Linked DNA regions of Priestia megaterium. The protein of the gene in region 1 binds, or shares a complex with, the protein of each later gene. Links are inferred from orthologs where the notes say so. Each region holds a gene or a part of one and is shown on either strand. Other genes may lie near its edges.

Region 1 (9,586 bases):
ATAAAAACTTGGTAGCCAATGCAACGATGTGTTCACATTGGTTATACCGCTGCAAGCATGGAGAAGAAAAAGTGCTTGGAATTATCCCGTTTTTTCATGTGTATGGTTTAACAACGGTTCTGGTTCTATCGGTTTTGCAAAACTACGAGATGGTGCTTCTGCCTAAATTTGATGCAAAAACGACGCTCAAAACCATTCATAAGCAGCAGCCTACTTTATTTCCAGGTGCTCCGACAATTTACATCGCATTATTAAACCATCCTGATTTAGCAAAATACAACCTATCTTCTATTGATTCATGTATGAGCGGTTCGGCTCCTCTTCCTGTGGAAGTGCAGGAGCAGTTTGAAAAGCTCACTGGAGGTAAACTAGTGGAAGGATATGGATTGACGGAAACCTCTCCTGTTACTCATGCTAATTTTCTTTGGAAAGAGAGAATACCAGGAAGCATTGGAGTGCCTTGGCCAGACACAGATGCCAAAATTCTCTCGTTTGAAACAGGTAAAGAAGCTGCTGTAAGCGAAGTAGGAGAAATTGCGGTTAAAGGTCCTCAGGTCATGAAAGGATATTGGAAGCAGCCTGAAGAAACGGAGGCTGTTATGCGAGACGGGTGGTTGCTAACAGGTGATGTTGGCTATATGGATGATAAAGGTTATTTTTATGTAGTAGATCGAAAGAAAGATATTATTATTGCCGGGGGATATAATATCTATCCTCGAGAAGTTGAAGAAGTATTATATGAGCATGAAAAAATTCAAGAAGCTGTAGTGGTAGGTGTTCCTGACCCATATAGAGGAGAAACAGTGAAGGCTTACATTGTATTAAAAAATGGTGTAAGATGTACTGAAGAAGAGTTAAATGAGTTTTCTAGAAAGTATTTAGCTGCTTATAAAGTTCCGCGCCTTTATGAATTTCGAAATGAGCTTCCAAAAACAGCGGTCGGGAAGATTCTGCGACGAGCGCTGATTGAAGAAGAAAATGAAAAGCATAAAAAGGCGACGTAATCGATCGTCGCCTTTGATTTTTTTGCTGAAACATAATTGACAGATACTTGCGGTTTCTTTATTATAAAGATATGAATGAATAATCATTCATATTTTAAAGGAGCGTATAAGATTGAGAAGAAATAAGCCAAAGTATAAGCAGATTATCGATGCAGCTGTAGTAGTAATAGCAGAAAACGGATACCACAATGCTCAGGTTTCTAAAATTGCTAAGCAGGCTGGAGTTGCAGACGGTACGATATATTTATATTTTAAAAACAAAGAAGATGTCTTGATTTCCTTATTTCAAGAGAAGATGGGACAGTTTGTAGAAAAAATTTATGAAGAACTGGCGGGAATTGAAACTGCGGCAGAAAAACTTCACGTATTAATTGACAAGCATTTTTCGTTTCTAGCGGAGGATCATCATTTAGCTACAGTGACACAGCTTGAACTGCGTCAATCGAACAAAGATTTAAGATTGAAAATTAACGATGTATTAAAAGATTATCTGACTCTCATTGATTCTATTTTACAGACAGGAATCGAAACGGGTGAGTTTTCTGAAAATATAGATATTCGTCTTGCGCGACAGATGATTTTTGGAACGATTGATGAAACTGTCACAACATGGGTAATGAACGATCATCGATATGGTCTAATAGAATCGGTAGATAAAGTCCATTCCCTGCTGTTAAACGGCTGCAGCGGCTCATAATCGTAAGTGAGCCTGCTGCTCCCTTGCGAGGGGAGAAGCGCAAGGTAATGAAAATAGAAAGAAAGGGTGGGGGAAACAAATGGAGATTATCCAGGTTGAAACTGTTGATGCAATAAGCTTCATTACGTTGAATAGACAACCTGCTAACGCTTTGTCTCAAGATTTATTAAAAGATCTTTCAAGTGTTTTAAAACATTTAGAAGATAGCAAAGAGACAAGGGTTATCGTCATTAAAGGCGAAGGGAAATTCTTTTGTGCTGGAGCTGATATAAAAGAGTTTACATCACTGCAGCAGGAAAAAGATTACGAGAAACTTGCTGTTAACGGCCAAGAGCTCTTTGAGTATATTGAAAATTACCCAAAACCAGTTATTGCAGCTATTCATGGAGCTGCTTTAGGCGGAGGATTAGAGCTTGCTATGAGCTGCCATATCCGTTTGGTAACAGAAAATGCTAAGCTGGGCTTGCCTGAACTTCAGTTAGGAATTATACCAGGGTTTGGAGGAACTCAGCGATTGCCTCGTTATGTAGGGGTTCATAAGGCTTGTGAGATGATGCTGACAAGTGATCCAATATCGGGCAGCGAGGCAGTGGAGTTAGGATTGGCAAACGCAGCTTTTGAAGAAAGTCAGCTTATCAATGAAACATTTTTACTTGCTAGAAAAATTGCCAAAAAAAGCCCAATCTCTGTTAAAGCTACTTTGCAGCTGCTTCAACATGTAAAAACAGATGCTTATTACAGCGGCATCAAAAAAGAAGCACAATTTTTTGGAAGCGTATTCAAAAGCCGTGATGCTCAAGAAGGCGTAGCCGCTTTTATTGAAAAGCGCCAGCCCAAATTTTTAGGAAAATAAGCTTAGGAGGGGAATTGAATGAATATTTATGTGTTAGTAAAAAGAACGTTCGATACAGAGGAGAAACTTTCACTAAAAAATGGTCAAATTGTTGAAGATGGAGCTGAATTTATTATTAATCCTTACGATGAGTATGCAGTTGAAGAGGCTATTCAGCTAAAGGAAAAGCATGGCGGAGAGATTACGGTCGTGAGTGTAGGAGGGGAAGAATCAGAAAAAGAACTCCGAACAGCTTTGGCTATGGGAGCAGATAAAGCGGTTTTAATCAATACGGAAGATGACATAGAAGATGGCGATCAGTACACGACTTCTAGGCTGCTGGCACAGTACTTAAAAGAGCAATCTCCTGATTTAATCTTAGCAGGAAACGTAGCGATTGACGGAGGTTCAGGCCAGGTGGGACCGCGCGTAGCAGAACAGTTAGAAATCCCTTATATTACAACGATTACAAAGCTGGATATTGAAGGTGAAAAAGTGACGGTTGTACGCGATGTGGAAGGAGATTCGGAAGTTATTGAAACGTCGCTTCCTCTTTTAGTAACAGCTCAGCAGGGACTTAATGAGCCTCGCTATCCATCTCTTCCAGGGATTATGAAAGCGAAGAAGAAACCGTTGGTTGAAGTGGAATTAGACGATTTAGATTTAGATGAAGATGATGTAGAAGCAAAAACAAAGACAATTGAAATTTATTTACCTCCGAAAAAAGACGCGGGGCGCGTATTACAAGGAGATATAAAAGATCAAGTAACAGAGCTGGTCAATTTACTGCATAAGGAAGCAAAAGTCATTTAATAAGTCAAAAGTCAAAACAATGGGGGTATTGTAATGGGACGCAAAGTGTTAGTTCTTGGAGAAGCACGTGATGGGGGATTACGAAACGTATCGTTTGAAGCGATTTCCGCAGCGTCTACTGTAGCTGACGGGGGAGAAATTATTGCAGCGTTAGTAGGAAAGGACGTAAAATCTTTAAGTGAAGAACTTATTGCATACGGAGCAGATAAAGTTGTTGTGACGGAGCACGAAGATTTAGCTGCTTACACATCGGATGGTTACGCTCAGGCATTATTAGCCATCATTGAAAGTGAACAGCCTGAAGCTATCGTATTTGGGCATACGGCTCTTGGCAAAGATCTAGCGCCAAAACTGGCAGCTCGCTTAGACAAAGGACTTATCTCGGATGTGACGGATGTAGAAGTGGGAGGGGATCAAGTAGTCTTCACTCGCCCAATTTATTCTGGTAAAGCATTTGAGAAGAAAATCATGACCGATGCTTTTACGTTTGTCACGATTCGTCCAAATAATATTTCACCGCTTGCAAAAGATGAGGGGCGTACAGGTGATGTAGAGGATTTAAATGTTGAAATCAAAAACCTGCGTACTGTTGTAAAAGAAGTCGTACGCAAAGCAACGCAAGGGGTTGATTTGTCCGAAGCAAAAGTCGTGATTGCAGGTGGTCGAGGTGTAAAAAGCACGGAAGGTTTTGGACCTCTCCAAGAACTAGCGGACGTGTTAAATGGAGCTGTTGGAGCGTCTCGCGGAGCGTGCGATGCAGATTACTGCGACTATTCTCTTCAAATCGGTCAGACGGGCAAAGTAGTCACACCAGATTTATACATTGCCTGCGGAATTTCAGGTGCTATTCAGCATTTGGCAGGTATGTCAAATTCAAAAATTATTGTTGCAATCAATAAAGATCCTGAAGCGAATATTTTTAAAGTAGCTGACTACGGAATCGTTGGAGATTTATTTGAAGTAGTGCCTCTGCTAACGGAAGAATTTAAAAAGCTGAAAGTACAGTCTGCGTAAGATTCTCGGACAAAAGTATTTGAGACGAAGTGAAGAACGAACCGTTGATCAAGATTTTTGATTAGTGGTTCGTTTTTTTGTTAGGGTAAACGCAGGGTAGGTCTTTCTAGCAGGTGATTGGAGGGCAAGGCGAAGACTCCTGCTAGAAAAGCGAAGTCTTGCATGGAAATCAACTGCGGTGTCGCAAGCGGTTCAACCCATGTATACTATTTGTTCGTCTTTGGATTCATTTAGTCAGGTCTCAGCCTCATGGGAAACGAAATTTTCTACGCATATTTTTAGGCAAATTGTACAAACTAGAGCGGAGAATAAACAGTATAAATGTAAGCAAAAAGTTAGCAAACCTTATTTGAAGGTGATATACTGTGAGTAGAATTTGGATATTGCATATATTTAGGAGGAATTAAAATGGCTATTGCACATGCTACAGATAAAAACTTTACAGATGAAATTAAATCAGGCCTAGTGCTTGTTGACTTTTGGGCACCATGGTGTGGCCCTTGTAAAATGATTGCTCCAGTTCTTGAAGAAATTGATGGCGAACTTAACGATAAAGTTAAAATCGTAAAAGTAGACGTTGATGAAAATCAAGAAACAGCTGGAAAATTTGGTGTTATGAGTATCCCAACTTTAGTATTATTCAAAGATGGAGAGAAAGTTGATCAAGTAGTTGGTTTCCAACCAAAAGAAGCATTAACAGAATTAATTAATAAACACGCGTAAGTCAAAACCTAGCTCAGGCTAGGTTTTTTTCTTTTTCTCCACTTTTTCTCTTTTGGGAATACTTTTATTTAGCGAATATGCGTTCGTTTGTTTTATACTAGATGTAAGGAACACCGCCATAAATCCAGCTTATGTACATGTATTAAGACAGGAAAGAATGTAGGTTACGCTTCATAAGCGATTGTATAGATGGACAGAGTAAGAGAAGAGGAAGGAGAAAAGTATGAACGATTATTTAAAAGAAAAGCTGGCTATTTTACCGGATCAGCCCGGCTGTTACTTGATGAAAGATAAATATGGAACGGTCATTTACGTAGGAAAAGCAAAAGTATTAAAAAATCGAGTACGTTCCTACTTTACCGGATCTCATGACGGAAAGACGCTTCGACTTGTAAACGACATTGTCGACTTTGAATATATCGTCACATCTTCTAATTTAGAAGCGCTTATTTTAGAAATGAATTTAATTAAAAAGCATGACCCAAAATACAATATTATGCTTAAAGATGATAAGGGCTATCCGTTTATTAAGATTACAGCTGAAAAACAGCCCCGACTTGTTATTACAAGAAAAATAAAAAAAGATAAAGGGAAATACTTCGGTCCTTATCCTAATGTTCAAGCAGCAAATGAAACAAAGCGGCTTCTTGATCGCATTTATCCGTTAAGAAAGTGCTCCACTATGCCAGATAGGCCTTGTTTGTATTACCATATCGGGCAATGTCTAGCTCCTTGCGTAAAAGAGGTAAAAGAAGAGCAAAACAAACAAATTATTGAAAATATCACGCGGTTTTTAAATGGTGGATATGAGCATGTCAAAACAGAGTTAACTGAAAAAATGTTAAAAGCTTCAGAAGAACTTGACTTTGAACGGGCTAAAGAATACCGAGATCAAATTGCTCATATCGAAGCGACAATGGAAAAGCAAAAAGTAACGTTTAATGATTTTGTTAATCGAGATGTGTTTGGCTATTCTTACGATAAAGGCTGGATGTGTGTTCAAGTTTTCTTTATTCGCCAAGGGAAATTAATTGAGCGAGAAGTTTCTATGTTTCCTTTTTATAAAGAGCCAGAAGAAGATTTCTTAACTTTTATCGGTCAGTTTTATGCCAAAAATATTAAGCCAAAAGAAGTGATGGTTCCAGCAACGATTGATGCAGAGTTAGCTGAGAAGTTAGTAGAAGTAGAGGTTCAGCATCCAAAGCGAGGCAAAAAGAAAGAATTAGTAGAACTTGCGTGTAAAAATGCAAAAATTGCGCTCGGTGAAAAATTCTATTTAATTGAACGAGATGAAGAGCGTACAGTTGGCGCAGTTGAACGGTTAGGAGAAGAGCTTGGAATTGCCGCTCCTTATCGGATTGAAGCATTTGATAACTCAAATATTCAAGGAACAGACCCAGTTTCTGCGATGATTGTTTTTGTTGATGGGAAACCGGAAAAGAAAGAATATCGCAAATATAAAATTAAGACGGTAAAGGGACCAGATGATTACAGTTCCATGAGGGAAGTCGTTCGCAGACGGTATTCCAGAGCATTAAAAGAAGGTCTTCCGCTTCCGGATTTAATTGTTGTAGATGGAGGCAAAGGGCATTTAGCTGCAGTACAGGACGTTCTCGAAAATGAATTGGGACTTTTAGTGCCTACAGCAGGTCTTGTCAAAGATGATAAGCACAGAACCTCCAATCTGATGATTGGTGAGCCTCCTCAAATCATACCGCTTGAACGCAATAGTCAAGAATTTTATTTGCTTCAGCGAATTCAGGATGAAGTTCACCGCTTTGCGATTACCTTCCACCGTCAAGTGCGCTCTAAGTCCGCTTTTCAGTCAGTTCTGGACGACATTCCGGGAGTGGGAGAAAAGCGTAAAAAAGCTTTGTTAAAGCATTTTGGTTCGGTGAAAAAATTGAAAGAAGCAACGATTGAAGATATTCGAAATTCAGGTGTTCCTCAGAACATTGCTGAAAAAATTTATGAAACATTGCAAAAATAGTCTTGAAATAATAGAAAATATTTGATAAGCTATTAACTAATTTCATACGACACTTCATCAAATGAAGTGAAGATAGAGGTGCAAATTTAATCAGTACGCATCAGGAAGGGTATGAGCCCTTATGAACGATGCGGAAAGGGAAATTTGCCGAAGTGAACATTACCTCATAGTAATGATTGCTGGTTCTGCGTTGAATAAACGTAGGATTGTCAAGATGTAGATTCTTGGAGAGCTATCTCACGGCAGTGGACGGTTATGTTTTATAATTTTCGTTCGTTAAGCAATGAGAGCTCATCTCATTGCTTTTTTTATTGTCTGAGTAAAAAAATTTAGCTTCTCATCATCCTGCATATGCAAATTTATTGAAAAGGAATGAACAAAATTATGGCATTAATCGTTCAAAAATTTGGTGGAACATCTGTTGGTTCTGTTGAACGTATTCAACATGTAGCAAACCGTGTTATTCAAGAAGCAGAGCGCGGTAACCAAGTAGTAGTTGTTGTATCGGCAATGGGCAAAACCACAGATGCACTGGTGAAATTAGCAAGTGATATTACGGACAGTCCAAGTAAACGCGAAATGGATATGCTTCTTACAACTGGAGAACAAGTAACGATTTCCCTGTTAACAATGGCTCTTCAATTCAAAGGTCATGAAGCCACTTCGCTAACAGGTTGGCAAGCTGGTATCCAGACAGAAGCAGTTCACAGCAATGCACGAATCCAGCACATTGACACGACTCGTATTCAAAGCCAATTAGATAGAGGTCGAATCGTAGTAGTAGCTGGATTCCAAGGCTGTTCAGAAGATGGAAGCATTACAACATTAGGTCGAGGCGGCTCTGACACGACGGCAGTAGCTCTTGCCGCGGCACTAAAAGCTGCAAAATGTGATATTTATACAGACGTAACAGGAGTGTTTACGACGGATCCGCGCTACGTAGAAGATGCTCGTAAACTTCATTCTATTTCATATGACGAAATGTTAGAATTAGCCAATTTAGGAGCAGGGGTGCTGCATCCGCGCGCTGTTGAGTTTGCAAAAAATTATCAGGTACCGCTAGAAGTGCGTTCAAGCTTAGAAAACGAGAATGGAACGATTGTTGAGGAGGAAGTTTCAATGGAACAAAACTTAGTCGTAAGAGGAATTGCGTTTGAAGATAATATTTCACGGGTGACAATTGAAGGGTTAAACAACGAGTTACAAACTCTTTCTACTATTTTTACAGCATTAGCAAAAGAACAGTTAAACGTGGATATTATTATTCAAAACGTAACGGCTAATAATCGCCTCTCTATCTCATTTTCTATTAAAACTGTAGACGTAGAAGCTGCTCTTGCCGTCTTAAAAGAGTATAAATCTACTTTGGGGTATACGCGTATTGAACATGAAAGCGGTCTGGCTAAAGTATCGATTGTGGGATCTGGCATGATTTCTAATCCAGGTGTTGCAGCCGAAATGTTTGAAGTGCTGGCAGGAGAGAAAATTGAAGTGAAGATGGTCAGCACGTCTGAAATTAAAGTATCTACAGTTGTACCGCATGCTGATATGGTAAAAGCTGTTGAGACGCTTCACGTAGCATTTGAATTAGAAGAGCAGCAGGCAGTGCAAGTATAAAGAAGAGAAAAAAGACGTGGTATCTCCACGTCTTTTATATATACGTATTTCTTACTTTTTATAACGCTCCGCACGGGTTTCGGTAGGTAAGATATCTTTTCGGTCCCACTGCACGGAAATCAGCACTTTTCCGTTCTTTTCTTTAGGTGTTAAGTAGGCTTCTGTTAGGCAGTTGTTTTGACGCTGAATCTGTTCAGCCACAAATCCTGACTCAAGATGAAATGAACAAGTTTCCTGCTGAAATCTTTTGCTGACCACATCACCTGATAACTCAAGCTCTAGTGAATATTTATCTTTTTTGGCAAGCGTCAGTGTTCCCCAGGAAGCTGCTTTAAAAAAAGCGACGATTTCATCCATTGTATTTAATGGATATTTACGCGCAAGGTGTTTTCCTGCCCAGTATGAGATGGTATTCGTTTCGTCTCCAAGAAGCTCTGGAATCAACACGTCACGCAAAAGACTGTATCCAAAATATGGAACGTGATCAAGAGCTCTCTCTGTTTCAGCTGCGGCATTAGGTTCTAATGTTTCCATCGTCTCTTCAAGTTCTTGCTGTGATTCTGTTTGTAAATTGCTCATGCTTTCCCCTCTTTCTTTACTACTATTATATACAAATCTAAAAAACCTCTCACGCATTTTTTTAATAAAATGTAAGAGGATCTTTATTATGGTAAAAAGAGTTAGATGTAAAGATAAAAAATCCATAAAATTACTTTTAAAAGGGTACTTTTACCTGTGTAAATGTTTTGTGAACTTGTTTACAATAAAAGTATAAAGTAAACGCTTACTTAACTGTGGCAAGCGATATTATAATAGAAAGAAAAAATCTTTAACATCAATGTAGTAAGCGTTAACAAATATAAAATTTTATAAATTTATATTTTATAGAAGATTTA
Region 2 (9,674 bases), 2.8 Mb from region 1 along the record:
CTTTGTAACTACATTGTAGAGGAAGCTATGAATAAAAATTTGATTTTAGAAGTATATGAAAAGATGGCTCCAGTAAAAGAAGACGTTTCTACTGAAGATATTTCTTACGGTTATTCTCTAGATAATATTCAAAATATAAAAAAGGAATTAGCCAACACAGTTACTAATGCTTATGTAAAAACGTCTATTAACGATCACTTAGTTTGTAAAAACAAAGTATTACAGCCAGCCTTTGACTACATTTATAAACATAAAAGAGAAAAAATATCTCAGCAAAAGATGGCTGATTTATGTCACATTAGCACAGGTTATTTCAGCCGTATATTTACCAAAGAAACGGGTATGAATTTTTCTGTTTTTATTTCGCTCAAAAAAATAGAGTGGTCCAAGCAATTATTAGAAGAAACGGATTTGTCTATTGCACAGATTAGCGATGAATTAGGTTTTAATGATCCTGGATATTACATCAAGACATTTAAAAAATATGAAAATATAACTCCTAACGTCTATCGGAAATATTATCAAGAAAAGATGTAGAGTTTTCAGTCCTGACGTAAGAAACATATAACTTTTCCATACTGATACTAGTATTCTAAAAAGGGTGCTTTTCAGTATGGAAAAGCAATGAGACACAGTCATGTGCTGGCCTTTACGCTATAAATAATATATAAATCTCTATTCCGCATGCTTATAAACATTGGGTCTCAGGCCCTCAAATATTGGGATGTTTTTTTGTTGTTCTGTAACTTTCTGTATATGAATTTCTGCTGTTATGATTTCTTCTTTGTCTCTCCCCTCTTCTATAATGTTTCCATTTGGATCGATGACCATTGAATGTCCAGCGTATGTGTTGCCGACATGATTTTTATGATTCACATTCCCCACGCTGTTACATGCAATGACGTATACACCATTTTCTATAGCTCGTGCTTTCAATAGTGTTTTCCAATGGTCTATATTTTTAGTAGTCCATTGTGCAACGTAGAATACAATTTTTGCACCTTGAGAAGCCGGAAAGCGTGTGATTTCTGGAAAACGTAAATCGTAACATATAATTTGACTAGTTTTGATACCGTTAATTTTGAATACTTCCGGTACTTCATCTCCACCTGTTAAATAATGATGTTCATCTAACATCGGCACGAGATGTATCTTATCTTTTTGGTAGAGCAGTTCGCCCGTTTTTGATACTGCAAAGGCTGTATTATAAATATTTCCATTCCTTTTATTCGAAACTGAACCTGCAATGATATTCACTCGATGTTTAGTTGCTAAACTTTGGATAAATGGAAAAGCCCTCTTTAAATCAATGTCTGCTTTTTCTGCTACATTTTTTAAATCATAACCCGTATTCCACATTTCAGGTATTACAACAATTTCCGTATCTATATCCAGCTTTTCTGCAAATAAGGATACAATACGGTTTTCGTTTTGCTTAACTTCTCCTTCAATAATCTCCATTTGAAATAATTGTATTTTCATGTTTTTCCCTCTTATTCATAGATAAATTTATAAATAGAATATAAATCATTGCTGTATTTGACATCTTCGCCATGTGAAGAAGAAATAATAGAGGGTTTAATTTTATCTATAATTCGCCCTCTATTAATATTTTCATCCATATCAACTGTGAACTTTCGAATCGGTGGATGTAAGGATTCGGTATTAGAAAAGAATAAGTCTCCAATTAGCAGCACATTGTCCTCTTTATGATGGTATATGACATGTCCTGGGGTATGTCCGGGTGTTAGATATACGTCTACGGGTAACGTTTTAATGATATTGTCACTTAAACCTTCAACTTGATGTTCTACGCCTGTTGTTTCTTTTTCTGCCTTGTTTGGATACGGTTTTTCGCCATTGATAAAAGGCGTTTCAATTTCGTGTGCGTAAATAGGAATATTTAAATGATCTTTTAAATACTTGGCACCATTAATGTGATCCAAATGGCCATGTGTCAGCAAGATACTCTTGGGAATACCTAAAGATTTTGCTGCATTCAACTGCGCATATGCATAGTCTTCCATTCCGGTATCGATGAGATAAACATCCTCACCATCCACTATGTACCATGTATTGATCTTAACTCGGATACCAACGACGGTTTCATAAGTGAGTCTATAAACATGTTCAGAGATTTGAACAAATTCCAATTCATACACCTTCTTCTGATTTATTTGATATCATAAGTGTAATCAGAAAAAATAGGAGTAACAAGAAGGCACAAATTTGTTACTCCCCATTGAGGTGAGGAAATGTCAGAGTTTAAAAGCGATCAATACGGCCCTTGTACGTTAACTGTAAAGCAAGCCTGTCCAATTGAATTAGCGATGCACATTATGGGCGGTAAATGGAAAGGCATTATTTTGTCTTTGTTATCAAAGTCACCTATGTATTATAATGCAATGCGCCGTGAAATACCGGGTATTACTCAGCGCATTCTTACACTCCAGCTTCGCGATATGGAAAAAGACGGATTAATAGAAAGAGAAGAAACAAACGATAACCCTAAAAGAGTTTTATATTATTTAACAGAGCTTGGAGAAAGTTTTATCCCAATACTTAAATCTTTAGAGAAATGGGGCAATGCTTACATAAGCAAGCAGGAAGAAGGAATAAAAGAGTCTCAATAATTAAGGGTAATCCCTCACTTTATTCCTTTAACATTTAACATACAATCAAACCTATTGTTCATATAAGCATTCATTTCTATCTATTCTAATCAAGTTTTGGCATAGGAACGAGTTCTAATTATAAGCAAGAAAATATATATGCTTACAGTTAGCTGTCTTAACAAGAAAACTCCCCTAAACATAATCGATTTTATGTTAAATAAAAAAGACAGAAAGAGTCTACTTCTTCCTGTCTTTTTTGTCATTTAAGCATCAGCAACATGAGTTGCTTGCAGGTGACTTTTCATTCACTCCAACGCTATCCTCAGTCTTATGAACCTCACTATCAGATTTCGTATAAAAAAACTCCCACTCGTTCCCGTCAGGATCTGTTACCCAAAACTTATCTTGCACAGCATAGCAGCAGGTCGTATCTATTTCTTCACGAGCAAAGAACCCCTCTTTTTCTAGTCGTGATTTATGAGAATGAATCTCCTCAGGAGTTTCTACTTGGAAGCCGAAATGATTCACTTGATTACCTTTTACATCGTCACGTACGTTCAAGGTGAAATTTAATCCGGGTTCATCTAACAAGAATTTAGCGTAATCTACTTTCGTTTTTACAGGTCGAACGCCAAATACCTTTTGATAAAACTTAATGGACGCCTCTAGATTCGTTACATTAATTCCTACGTGAACATATTTCATTTACACTTCCTCCTTCGCATGCTAAATAATATTATTTGGAATGTAGTAAATTAAGAGCATGGGCCGCTTTTACTTGTATCTTTTCTAAACAAGCAGCATAGTTCTTCTGATAAGAGGTGGTTCACCTCTTTATCATTTAAATCATAATAACTCCATGTCCCTTTTGTTTCTTTTGTGATGAGGTTTGCTTCTAATAAAATCTTTAAGTGGTAGGAAAGTTTAGATTGAGACATCCCAAAGAATTCAGTTAGATCACATACGCATGTCTGTCCTCGCTGGCAGAGCTCATACATAATTTCTAATCTCTTTTGATCAGCAAGAGCTTTAAATTTTTGTTCGTACTGTTTAAATGGGTGCTTTCCTTCCTTGACTGTTTCCATTGTCATTCTCCTTCATCAATTTTTTTTGATTTAAAGTTCGAAGCTCTCGGCAGCTTTTTTAAAGTTACTGTATGTAGTTTCCCCTCTTAACGTAGGATCTTGATGAAAAAAACGCTGAAAGATTAGACTTTGTGCTTCCTTATAGTTCATCCCTTGAGTGTTCATAACTAAATGAAAATAGGCTCGAAAGTACGTAACCGATAAGTTTCCAGAGTTGTTGACTCTCACTGCTTTTCCCCTCACTTTTATAAATCAATTTTTTTTGATGTATTCATCATATCTGGAAAATTTAGATAAATCAAGACATTAATCAAATTTTTTTGTTTAATAGTAGTGTATATTTTTGTTGAATGTATAATCAAATACTTATATAATTATATTTGGAAATAAGGAGGTGAGTTGGATTGGATGTAAAAGTACAAATAGAAATGGAGAAAGCAGCACAGATACTGAAGCTGCTTGGCGATAAGACAAGATTATCTATGATGAAACTGCTCCAAAATAACGAGTGCTGTGTTTGTGAGCTAGTCGAAATTTATAAAGCAAGTCAACCGGCTATTAGCCAACACTTGCGTAAATTAAGAGATATCGAACTTGTAAAGGAAAGACGACAAGGACATTGGATTTTCTATTCATTAAATAAAGAAAACGGCTATTATCAGTTTGTCCTTAATATACTTGAATCTTTACCAAGCGAAGATGGACGATTAAAAGAACTAGAAAAGCAAGGATTACGCATTAGTTGTTGCTAATAGTAGGAGGTTTGTAAAATGGTATCAGTTATAGTAGCCTCCCTCATCTTCTTAGTGACATTGATTTTTGTCATTTGGCAGCCAAAGAACTTGTCTATTGGTTGGTCAGCGTGTGGAGGCGCAGTTTTAGCTCTTTTAGCAGGTGTGGTTGATTTCCATGACGTGCTGGATGTAACTCAAATTGTATGGAACGCAACGTTAACGTTTATTGCAGTTATTATTATTTCTTTAATTTTAGATGAAATTGGATTTTTTGAGTGGGCAGCGTTACATATGGCACGAGCTGCAGGAGGTAATGGCGTTCGCATGTTTGTATATGTATCCCTCCTAGGAGCTGTAGTAGCCGCATTATTCGCTAATGATGGGGCAGCCTTAATTCTAACACCTATCGTACTTGCTATGGTGCGGGCACTCAAATTTGAAGATAAAATGGTCTTTCCTTTTATTATCGCCAGTGGATTCATTGCGGATACAACATCGTTACCTCTTGTAGTAAGTAACTTGGTCAACATTGTATCAGCTGATTTCTTTGGTATTCGTTTTTCTGAATTTGCCTCACGCATGATTGTGCCAGATTTATTTTCACTTTTGGCAAGTATTACTGTCTTGTATTTGTATTTTCGTAAAAGCATCCCTAAGAAATACAATCTAGATGATTTACAGAAACCTGTTGAGGCCATTAAAGACATGAAAATGTTCCGTTTATCAGGAATCGTTTTATTTATTTTAGTTCTTGGTTACTTTATTGGTGAGTTCTTCAATGTTCCAGTTTCTATTATCGCAGGTATTATTGCCATTTTATTCTTAGGAATAGCAAGAAAAAGCCCGGCTGTTCACACGAGAAAAGTGTTAGCAGGAGCTCCGTGGGCGATTGTTTTCTTTTCGATTGGTATGTATGTTGTTGTGTATGGATTACGCAATGTGGGGCTAACTGAAGTACTAGCAAGCCTTATTCAAACAACCGCTGATCAAGGATTATTTGCAGCAACCATTGGTATGGGATTTATTGCAGCCATTCTCTCATCGATTATGAACAACATGCCAACCGTGATGATTGATGCTTTGGCCATTGATGCAACTTCTGCAACAGGTACGATTAAAGAAGCTCTGATTTATGCAAATGTCATTGGTTCGGATCTAGGACCAAAGATTACACCTATTGGCTCTCTAGCGACGCTCTTATGGCTTCATGTTCTCTCGACAAAAGGAGTTAAGATTTCTTGGGGAACTTATTTTAAAACAGGTATTATCTTAACCATCCCAACATTGTTTATTACACTTGTTGGTTTATATATTTGGTTATCAATTATTTCTTAACACATCATAAAGGAGATTTTACACATGTCTAAAAAAACACTTTATTTCTTATGTACAGGTAACTCTTGCCGTAGCCAAATGGCTGAAGGATGGGCAAAAAAATATCTAAATAACAATGAATGGGATGTACGCAGTGCAGGATTAGAAGCTCATGGATTAAATCCTAACGCTGTAAAAGCAATGAAAGAAGCTGGTGTTGATATTTCAAACCAAACATCTGATATTATTGATCCTGAAATTTTAAATAATGCAGATTTAGTGGTTACATTATGTGGCCATGCAGCTGATCATTGCCCCGTAACACCTCCTCATGTGAAGCGTGAACACTGGGGATTTGATGATCCTGCAAAAGCAGAAGGAACAGATGAAGAGAAATGGGCATTCTTTCAACGTGTCCGTGATGAAATTGGTGAGCGTATTCAGCGTTTTGCCGAAACAGGTAAATAATTAATTAAGAAGCAGTCTATTTGTGTAGACTGCTTTATTTTTTCTCCACTAATAAGGGGCTTTTCACTTTTATAGTTCCTGAAAATAATAGGCTCTTGTTTAGTACCTGAACGGCTAATAATTAATTGTTCGTAATAAATGCCACCTCTGATGTAAACCGTAGTTCCGGGTGGAGCTGCTTCACTTGCCTTTCTTAATGTTCTAAAAGGTTTGCTTTTAGTACCTAAGTTTTTGTCGTCCCCTGTAGGAGAAACGTAGATCTCATGATGTATAGGTTCTACTGAAGGCTGATTAGCTGCCTCAACCCTTTGGTTTATACAACACAGTAAAATAATAAAAATACCAACTGCTTTTTTCATAAGATACTCCTTAAAGTTAATGAGTTTCACTTACAAGATGTTTAAATTATACTATTGCTCTTTTAATAAATATGTAAAACATCGCACTATGTCTTGTTATTTTTTAAAACTACAGCAACTTTTACATTTAAAACGGAAAGTGCTAAAGTAATGCTAGAATATGGAGGTTTGAGAAATGAATAAGGAACTTAAGTTACGTCCTTTGGAAAGAGAAGATTTAAAATTTGTCCATGAACTCAATAATGATGCAAATATTATGTCTTATTGGTTTGAAGAGCCTTATGAAGCTTTTGTAGAGCTACAGGACTTATATGATAAACATATTCACGATCAAGGTGAGCGTCGGTTCATACTAGAAAAGGACGGGGATATGCTTGGATTAGTGGAATTGGTCGAAATTGATTATATTCATCGTAGAGCAGAGTTTCAAATTATTATTGACCCTACATATCAAGGTCATGGTTACGCCATGGTTGCCACAAATCTAGCAATGAATTATGCCTTTTCGGTATTGAATATGCATAAACTTTACTTAATTGTAGACAAGGAAAACGAAAAAGCAATTCATATCTATAAGAAGGTCGGTTTTTCTATCGAAGGTGAGTTAAAAGATGAATTTTTTGTCGATGGAAGCTATCATAACGCTATAAGAATGTGTATGTTTCAAAAAGAATATTTACAAACCAAAAGTAAAAACTAAGGTTGAATTAGTATAAGTTTCCTGCTCACTAAAAGAGAAAAAAGAATGAGATCGGGCTTCTGTTAATGCAAAGAGAAAAACTCCTGTTCAGACGCAACAGGAGTTTTTCTCTTTTTAAGCTGTAGATGATATACAAATTTCTATTCTGCATGCTTATAAACATCCGGTCTCAGGCTTTCAAATATTGAGAAGAGCCTTTACCATGGCGGTAAAGGCTCTTCATATGCTCTTCCCTGATGGGAGTCTTATGTTATCTTTAGTTAAGGTCTATGAAAATTGACTGTTTTCTCGTCATCTCCTGTGCGTTCAAACCAGCCTCTGAAGGCCCAGTTATCATAACCTCCATCACCTTCATTAATAAATGTTCCTTCTTCAAATATCCAGACTCCATACGTAATACCATCATAATCTACGGTATCAAAATACTGAACACCTTGTAATTGATCTGAATTATAACTTTGACTCAAATTCATGACCATTACATTATATTGTTGACCCGATTCAAAAAACGCTTTTTCCATTGCTCCCTTGACGAACCCACTTCGATTGTCGGCTGTTTTAGCCGCATCTGCAATCGCTTGTCCTATGGCTACGGGATCAACTGTTACGTCTCCTCCAACTTCTGCAGCTTCTGCGGAACCTGCAGAACCTCCTAAGTTCGGTAGAGCTAATGGCGTCGCTAACACAGCTAAACCTACGGCAGAAGCTACAACAGCTTGTTTCGCTTTTCTCATTTGATCTCCTCCTATTTTTAGGTGATTCTTAGAACATTTACCCTTTTTTTTCACATTAAGACAAAAAATACTGTAATTAAGAATAGGAGGTAGACCATTTCATTCTTTTGAAGCATCTGTTCAACCAAACATAAGCTGATAAGTTTCTTTCTAAAGGCTCTCCCACTTTTTCTGCCATTTCTCTCGGTGAACATGGCATCTTATTTTTGAGCCATTATTCTACTATGACGCCGTATTGGAAAAAGTTGAGGTAGCTCATTCAATATGATAACCCACTATTATTTAATGGATTTAGTTGCAATATAACAAGGCATATATTCAGTGATTTTCCCCTTGTGATGATGATCTTCATAAAGGTCTTGTAAGGTGAATCCAGCTTTTAGTTGTCCGCCAATTTGAGTTTCTAATGAATGGCTAAACTGTACACCGCCATTTTTTATAAGTTCTTCATCATTTTCTACGGTGTTTTTAGTTCCATCATAAGGTAATTTATTAACCACTTGTAATGCTTTTTCATCTTCTCCAAATAAATAAAGAGCAGGATTTGCAAAGCCAGATAGCAGAACGCCACCTTTTTTTAGAACTCTAAAACATTCTTGCCAAACGTGTTCCACATCTTGAATATAGCAGTTTGATACAGGGTTAAAAATCATATCGAACGTCTCATCTTCAAAGGGAAATGTCTTACTCATATCCCCTTTAACTATTTCAATAGAATAGCCTTCTCTAGTGGACACCATTTTTTCTAATTCTAATTGCTTATCAGAGTAGTCAAAAACCGTAACTTCCGCATGTTGGGCTGCAAAGACTGGGCACTGCTGTCCTCCTCCGCTAGCAAGTCCCAATATTTTTGCTTTTTTAAATGGAATAAACCAGTTATGCGGAACAGGCTTACAAGGTGTTAAGTAGATATCAAACTTACCTTGAGTTGCATCTACAAAATCTTGATGATTAATAGCTAATGACCATTCTCCTCCCGCTGAAGCCCATTCATCCCACATTTTGGAGTTAATTTTTGTATAATTAGATTTTTGCGCCATAGTTAATCCCCCTTTACCTTTTTACGTTATTTGTTTAATTTTACCATGTTACTAGAAGAATTTAGATGTACTAATTAATTTGTTCTGTTTCAGAGAATTAATCTTTACTGGAGAAGTACTTAATAGATATTTTTAAAAATAAAAAACACCCTTTTGAAAAATCACAAGGGTGTTTTTATCCTACATATAAAAGCTTGTATATAAACAAGGTACGAGTTTTATTTTTAATGGCTTGTCTCGAAGCTTTCAGCCATCATTAGGTCATTTTTGTAGGCAGCCATTGCGAGTTCATATCGCACCTTTTGGCTCGCTTCTACAAAATCAGCTTCCTTCACAAGGCCTGATAATGAATATTGGTGACCTTTAAAACCTACGTTCAGTTCAGTAATTTGATTGAATTGAAAGCCCTCTATAGGAATTCCATTCATATCTTTCAACAAATATTGACCATATTTTTCGTTACATGTTTGTGCTACCTTCTCCATTACTTTGAAGGCATCGTCCGGGTTTTGCCTGTAGTTGAGAATAAGACTTTCATTTACCCGGCGTCTTCCTCGGGTTCCATTCTGAAGTTCCGTAATGTTGCTATATGAGACGGTATAGAGGTAGCCGTCATATTGACGAA

The links.
Region 2: the proteins of trxA (region 1) and arsC are in contact, whole or in part, in an NMR structure (PDB 2IPA), measured with the Bacillus subtilis proteins. The link is inferred for Priestia megaterium from one-to-one orthologs.

Annotation. Positions count from the first base shown.
Region 1 is NZ_CP023317.1:4,476,528-4,486,113, reverse strand. Bases 3,681-6,425 are described here. They hold trxA (thioredoxin), read left to right. Parts: upstream 3,681-4,768; coding sequence 4,769-5,083; downstream 5,084-6,425. Other genes in these bases: uvrC (excinuclease ABC subunit UvrC), read left to right, coding at 5,307-6,425; CEQ83_RS22960 (electron transfer flavoprotein subunit alpha/FixB family protein), read left to right, coding at 3,681-4,360. Also shown: CEQ83_RS22980 (AMP-binding protein), read left to right, coding at 1-1,004; CEQ83_RS22975 (fatty acid metabolism transcriptional regulator FadR), read left to right, coding at 1,117-1,701; CEQ83_RS22970 (enoyl-CoA hydratase), read left to right, coding at 1,781-2,554; CEQ83_RS22965 (electron transfer flavoprotein subunit beta/FixA family protein), read left to right, coding at 2,573-3,346; more of CEQ83_RS22960, read left to right, coding at 3,380-3,680; more of uvrC, read left to right, coding at 6,426-7,073; CEQ83_RS22945 (aspartate kinase), read left to right, coding at 7,458-8,690; CEQ83_RS22940 (YslB family protein), read right to left, coding at 8,742-9,269. UniProt on the Bacillus subtilis protein: Participates in various redox reactions through the reversible oxidation of its active center dithiol to a disulfide and catalyzes dithiol-disulfide exchange reactions.
Region 2 is NZ_CP023317.1:1,713,438-1,723,111, reverse strand. The notes cover bases 4,672-7,504. They hold arsC (arsenate reductase (thioredoxin)), read left to right. Parts: upstream 4,672-5,793; coding sequence 5,794-6,216; downstream 6,217-7,504. Other genes in these bases: speG (spermidine N1-acetyltransferase), read left to right, coding at 6,751-7,275; CEQ83_RS08600 (DUF1565 domain-containing protein), read right to left, coding at 6,189-6,575; CEQ83_RS08610 (arsenical efflux pump membrane protein ArsB), read left to right, coding at 4,672-5,769. Also shown: CEQ83_RS08645 (PocR ligand-binding domain-containing protein), read left to right, coding at 1-537; CEQ83_RS08640 (carbon-nitrogen family hydrolase), read right to left, coding at 676-1,482; CEQ83_RS08635 (MBL fold metallo-hydrolase), read right to left, coding at 1,494-2,153; CEQ83_RS08630 (winged helix-turn-helix transcriptional regulator), read left to right, coding at 2,256-2,633; CEQ83_RS08625 (ArsI/CadI family heavy metal resistance metalloenzyme), read right to left, coding at 2,886-3,320; CEQ83_RS08620 (ArsR/SmtB family transcription factor), read right to left, coding at 3,371-3,700; CEQ83_RS08615 (ArsR/SmtB family transcription factor), read left to right, coding at 4,105-4,452; more of CEQ83_RS08610, read left to right, coding at 4,471-4,671; CEQ83_RS08590 (stress protein), read right to left, coding at 7,536-8,009; CEQ83_RS08580 (class I SAM-dependent methyltransferase), read right to left, coding at 8,288-9,049; CEQ83_RS08575 (mechanosensitive ion channel family protein), read right to left, coding at 9,274-9,674. UniProt on the Bacillus subtilis protein: Catalyzes the reduction of arsenate [As(V)] to arsenite [As(III)]. In vitro, can dephosphorylate para-nitrophenyl phosphate (pNPP).